2 regions of the Bacillus cereus group sp. BfR-BA-01316 genome follow, and region 2 is predicted to be linked to the other one. Evidence: a T-box and tRNA genes for the amino acid it is inferred to sense, from the RefSeq annotation. Region 2 holds a T-box; the other holds one or more tRNA genes.

Region 1 (3,280 bases), on a different contig from region 2:
TAAAGGCTATTCAAGATGGGAAAGAAGTTAGATGGAATAGTAGACAGGAAATCTTGCATTTTGTAAGTTATAAATATATTGAATGTATGATATATTAATATAGTGAATTCAATTGGAGGAATAAATTATGAAAATTGTAAAGTCAAAGAAGTTATGGATAGCTTTAGCGGTAATCGTTGGATTAGTAATTTCATATTCGATTGGTGCTAGTGGAGCCAAGGTTGCTATCGAGAAAGAAAAGGTTACATATGAAGAGGCAAAAGCGAAAGCAGACGAAAAAGAGAAAGAGTTAAGTTACACGAAGAGCAAAGTCAAAGAAGGTATTGATGCAGAGCAAAAGAAGCTTGATGATAAAAAAGTTGAAGTAGAAGAGACTTTGGCTCTAGTAGCTAATAAGAATCAATTAACATCAGAAGTTGATAAGCTGGGCAAAGATGTAGAGGCTAAGAAGGGTGAAGTAGGTAAATTAGATGGGGATATCCAAGCTAAGAATAGCGAACTACAGAAGCTTACAGAAGGCGTTAAAGCTAAGCAGGAAGAGCCTAGAATGTTAGGTGCAGGTGAATACATCGTGGGCAAAGATATTCCTGCTGGTCGTTATAAGGCTACGGCAGTAGGACGCGGTAGTAACTTTGTTGTATTCGATAGCAAGAGTGGTTCAGCAACAGTAAATACCATTCTGGGCAATAGTTCAGTGGGGCGTGGAGATTATACTTTCTTCACTGGTAGTGGTGATATTATCAAGACAGCAGAGCAAGTTAAACTTATTCCAGTTGAATAAACATTGGATAAGTTTGATCATGTAATAAATAATAAGATAAACAACAGGAGTAAATATCATCATGAAAAAATGGATATTTTGGGCGGTAATTTTTTACTTACATTCAGCGGTACTGCTATATAAGGGAATTGACAAAATTGAAGGGTACTATATGGCTAGTGAATATAGTGAGTTAAATAAACACGTTTATGTGGGCGGAGACGCGTACAATTATATTATTAACTCTAATATACTTACAGCGTATTTTGTACTTAGCGCAGCATTCTTTATCGCAGGGACTCTTTTAATTGCTACCGGATCGATTATCAAGGCTATTAAGGAAAAACAAGTGGTATAAGTAATTGAATCACTAATAACACTATATGGTAATGGGCTTTCTTTGATATTATCCCCTTTAGGTAGGCAGTGTAGAGAAAACATGTACACACATGGATGTTACACTATTACTTGAAGGGGATTTTTCATGTCTAAAAAGTCGAGAAGTTAATACATACTTAGAAGAATTAATGTTATTTAAATGAAGAAGAACGTAGTAATACGGAAGTTATTATAATTTACTGCCAGTTCTATCGGTTAAATCATCGTATAAAAATAGCGGTCTACCAGTTGATAGACCGCTATTTTTACGATATGACCCCGGAGAGGCTCGAACTCACGACCTCCACCCTGTCAAGGTGGCGCTCTCCCTGCTGAGCTACGGGATCTTCAAGAATGCTTATGTAATAGCATCTTTAATAATTATGCTAAAGCAATTATATATAATTAACTGAAATTTTACAATATTTTTATAGTGAGTTTTTAAAGAGGGATCGTGTGCAATTATACTAGTAATGAATAAAGGGAGAATTAATAAGAAGAGAACTGAATAGAAAGTAGGTTTTGAATGTAGATATTATATTATTTACGATATTTATCTAAAGGATTTTCGTCACTTAAATCCACAAGTAAAGGACATAAGAATAGCAAAGGTAAAGCGGCGTTAGCTTGATGAAAGGTATCATTAGACATATATTGTCTTCCGAAACAATACGGACAATCTTTTTCGAATGTTATGAGAAGCGACCATACATCTTTTACTTTCCACTTCGTTTTACAATATGTACAACGCGCAATGGAGTTCCTCCTCATTTTAAGGTGTTTTCTAATATATTCCATTTTGTTGTACTAAAGTCAAGTGTGTTTGGTGTGATATAATGTAAGGTGTTTTGTTTTTTTTATATGGATGTATTCCGTAATTTATGACCAAATGAATGTAGTGTGAGGGTTATATAATAAGAGATTTTCATTTTTAATATGCAAATTGGCCAATATATCCTTTTTACAATTTTCAAGAAATCATGTATAAAAGAAGTACAAGATATTTATAAATATTCAGGAGTAGAGGGAGAATAATTGTAATGGTAAGAAAAACGTTTAAGATGCGTGTGTCTAGAAATAGAACGATTTCGATTGATGGTTCGATTCTTGATGTGGATGTGACGCATGATGAGTTTTTGCAAGAGTTCGTTGAGTGGGTCGATTCTAAAGGTTGGTCATTTATGGGTATGACGGATGAGATTACGGCTGAGGAAGCTGGGCAAAAGTTAATAGATTCGTTGATTGATGAGAAGGATAAGAAAGAGTAATTCCTTCTTATTTTTTATTGTATATTTATGTTCCTTATCGTTAAAGTGTGATATAGTAAAAAAGTGAATATTCTTCCAATTTAATACAAATTACATATAGATTGGTAGAGTTATTTTATAGAATGTGAAAGTAAAGTGAAAAGGGAGAGTCATATGGTAAATTTTAAGGGAATTTCGGTTTTTATTATGGTTATTTGTTTATTTTTTTTGACACCTATGACGTTATATGCTGAGACGAATATTGGAGTAAATCCGGAGCAAGTGGCACCGCCACCTGCGGAAGGACCGAATGTTTTTAGTCAGTTTGCGACTACGATTGATGCGAAAACAGGAGATGTGTTGTACGACAAAAATGCACATCATCGTGCGTTCCCTGCTAGTATGACGAAAGTGTTAACGGCGATTTTACTGATGGAGCATACGAAGCCAGAGGATCAATTTACGTTTTCACAATTAGCATTAGATCAAGAGAAGAGTAATTATCAAATTGAGTTTCAACCTGGTGAGACTATTAATAGAAATACTGCACTTATGATTTTAATGGTGCTGAGTGCGAATGATGTGTCGTATACGATTGCGGAGCGTATTGGAGGAAGTGTTGAAAATTTCGCTAATATGATGAATGAAAAGGCGAAGCAATTAGGGGCTAAAGATAGCCATTTTGTAACGCCAAATGGATTGCATGATCCAAATCATTATACGACGCCATATGATATGGCAATGATTACAAGAGGTGTACAAAAGTATCCTGAAATTTTACAAGCGATGAATACGAAAAGAACGACGGTGACGACATCTACGCAAACAGTGTCTATTTTTAATAAGTCTACTTATTTTGAAAATCCATATAGCATTGGTGGTAAGACAGGATTTA
Region 2 (3,280 bases):
CGAACGTTACTTTTTCTTCTTCTTTTTGTTGAAGCTCTACTGCTTTTTCAGCAAGTGGAGCCATTTTTACGAACCATTGTGTTGATAAATAAGGCTCAACAACTGCACCGCTACGCTCACTATGACCTACTGAGTGCATATGAGGCTCGATTTCTACTAATACGCCAGCTTCTTGTAAGTCTTTCACTAACTCTTTACGGCATTCGAAACGATCCATACCGTTATACTTACCAGCTTTTTCGTTCATCGTTCCATTTTCGTTCATTACTAAGATACGTGGTAAGTCATGACGGTTACCTACTTCAAAGTCATTCGGGTCATGAGCTGGTGTAATTTTTACAACGCCTGTTCCAAAGTCTTTTTCTACGTATTCATCAGCAATAATCGGAATCTCACGGCCTACGATTGGAAGTGTAACTGTTTTTCCGATTAAATGTTTGTAGCGATCATCTTCTGGATGAACTGCTACCGCTGTATCACCAAGCATTGTTTCTGGACGAGTAGTTGCAAGGCGAATGTGACCAGAACCGTCTGTTAACGGATAGTTCATATGGTAGAATGCACCTTGAACTTCTTTATGAATTACTTCAATATCAGAAAGAGCTGTGCGTGTTGCTGGATCCCAGTTGATGATATACTCACCGCGGTAAATTAAGCCTTTTTCATATAATTGAACGAATACTTTATTAACAGCGTTAGATAAACCTTCGTCTAATGTGAAGCGTTCACGAGAATAGTCTAGTCCTAAACCAACTTTCCCCCATTGTTGACGAATGTGAGAAGCGTATTCTTCTTTCCATTCCCAAGCTTTTTCAAGGAATTTCTCACGGCCAAGATCGTAACGTGAAATACCTTCTTCACGAAGTTTTCCTTCTACTTTCGCTTGCGTTGCGATACCGGCATGGTCCATTCCTGGAAGCCATAATACATCGTAACCTTGCATACGCTTTGTACGAGTTAAAATATCTTGAAGCGTCGTATCCCAAGCATGACCTAAGTGTAACTTACCAGTTACGTTCGGAGGTGGAATTACAATTGTATATGGTTGTTTCTTCTCATCTCCTGTTGCTTCGAAATATTTGCCTTCAAGCCACCACTTGTAAAGGCCTTCCTCAACGGACATATGATCATATTTAGTTGGTAAATTCTTTTCCGTGTTTGACATTATTTTCCCTCCTTGAAATAAAAAATGCCCCTCATCCAAAAAAGGACGAGGGACATCGCGGTACCACCTTTATTTACAAACAAATTCAGAATTTGCTTATACTCTTAATTTGATAACGGACAAATCCGTCTTTTCCTAATAAGAATCATTCCGTTCAGAAAAGATGCTCCAGGGCTACCTTCTAACATAACTATCTAGAGAACCTCCCAGCCAATGGTTCCCCTCTCTGAAGACGTTTCATGTTATACTCTTCCCCTTCAATGCATTTATGTGATTGTTAATTATTATATACAATAGTGTAAAAAACGAAACCTTATTCGTCAAGATAAATTTGAAACTACGACCTTTATCTCTTTATGGAACTAATAAAAAAAGATAAGCAGGGTTCTCCCTACTTATCTTCTTTATCCGTTCCCTTGCTGGGCAGCTTGTAATTGCGAAAGGAAATATTCTGTATTACTAATGAGCCAATGCGATTGCTGCAGAATTTTCACCCCGCGAAGCTCATTTTCTTCATTACGACTCTTTCTTCTTTTCGTATACGACTGAATTTGCCGAATAAAATGCGACGGGTACGTCATATACGCAAACATAAGAAGCTGCTCCTCTTTCGTAAATGGAAAATTTTTTTGATACATTTGATACCATTCAAAGCGGTCACTCCGCGCAATTGGATATGTGTTCAAAGACCTTGAATAAAAGCTGACGATATCCTGTACCGGTGTAGCAAACTGAGACTTTTCTAAACTAATAAAATAACCGTTTCGTTCATAATCAAATAAAAAGTGATTAAGCGATACATTTCCATGAACGAAAGTAGTACGTGTTTTTTCCTTTTCTTTCATTGCATCATGCCATTCACTTAATTGTTTCGTTGCAAACTCACGCGCTCTCATAACATGGTGATAATACGTACAATATTGTAATTCAAATGGGGACATATACCACTTCGCTTCAGATTCTAAAAGAAACTCTTCTAATATCTCACCATCATTCTCCCAACGGTCGGATATATTTGTATAATGTTTTTCTAAATCTTCTTCTGTATAAGTCTCCTCTTTCACCGTTTTTTGATGCAACGTCCCGAGCGTTTGAAACATCTTATGGTATTGATCATTATCTTCGCCATTTCCTTCCGCACGTTCTAACCAAGGCATTAAATAATAACTATACGTCCCATCACTTAAAACATAATTCCCGTCCGTCGTATGATAGATAGGTACATAATTCGAAAAACCTTTCTCCTTCAAATATTGAATATGGTGCAAAAAATTATTCCGCTCTAATTTTCTATCTTGTATTTTCTTTAACGCATACGGACCTTGATTCGTATAAATTTTCATTACACTTCCGTGCTCTTCCATATGCTGAGTGTCCAATCTATATTGCCTCACAATGGGTTCATAGCGATTTCGTAATTCAATATCCATACGAATAACCCTTTCTTATTCAAAACATAGCTTCTAGGAAAAGAAAAGAGGTGAGTGAAAAAACTCACTCACTTATTTCGCCGTTGCTTTCGAAACAGGAATATATATAATTTGCCCTGTAGTTAAATATATATCTTCTGATTGATTTACACGATATAAGTTTTGTACAGTCGTTTCATAACGTTCTGCAACCGATTCAATTGTATCTCCTTCTTGTACGAAGTACATTCTTAACTTCGTAAATTCTTCTTCTGGTTCTTTCGTAAATAATTTCGTTAAATAAAGTGCATTTTCATCTCGCTGTGAATATGCTTCTTCCTCTGGCTCTTCCTGCTTTTTCGCTTTTTCTTTCTTGAAATTTTTCCGCCCGAACAATTCAAATTGCGGCGTCGTTTCTTTCTCCTCTTCACGCTCCACAAGTTCATGTTCTTCTAATGCCTCTTCTTCTATTTCTTGCTCTTTTCTTTCTTCTAGCTGAAACGGTTCAAATGCATAATCTTCCCATCCATCTGATTCTTTATAGGCTGGTACCTCTTCGTGCGGCGCAGGTCTACTTTCATCCTCTTCAGCCGAATCAGCTTCCAACTCGGCATAAACCGTCTCTTCCTCTTCATCCTCGGTTCTTTCCTCGTCACATAAACCTGTAATAGATATATCCGCTAACAGTTGTAAGCAACCAGTTTCC

What was found. The T-box of region 2 lies ahead of MR071_RS16350 (valine--tRNA ligase). A T-box ahead of a tRNA ligase gene usually reads a tRNA of that ligase, here a tRNA-Val.
Positions count from the first base shown of each region.
Region 1: it has a tRNA-Val gene. The T-box ahead of MR071_RS16350 (valine--tRNA ligase) is inferred to sense a tRNA for this amino acid. The anticodon was not compared.

Region 1 covers NZ_JAKUGX010000033.1:2,783-6,062, reverse strand. Annotated here, with positions in the region: gene MR071_RS20585 (hypothetical protein) at 128-781, shown strand; gene MR071_RS20580 (hypothetical protein) at 843-1,118, shown strand; tRNA gene MR071_RS20575 (tRNA-Val) at 1,413-1,485, opposite strand; gene MR071_RS20570 (hypothetical protein) at 1,679-1,894, opposite strand; gene MR071_RS20565 (hypothetical protein) at 2,179-2,406, shown strand; gene MR071_RS20560 (D-alanyl-D-alanine carboxypeptidase family protein) at 2,560-3,280, shown strand, end outside.
Region 2 covers NZ_JAKUGX010000021.1:49,856-53,135, reverse strand. Annotated here, with positions in the region: gene MR071_RS16350 (valine--tRNA ligase) at 1-1,165, opposite strand, end outside; T-box leader at 1,204-1,435, opposite strand; gene ysxE (spore coat protein YsxE) at 1,570-2,595, opposite strand; gene spoVID (stage VI sporulation protein D) at 2,668-3,280, opposite strand, start outside.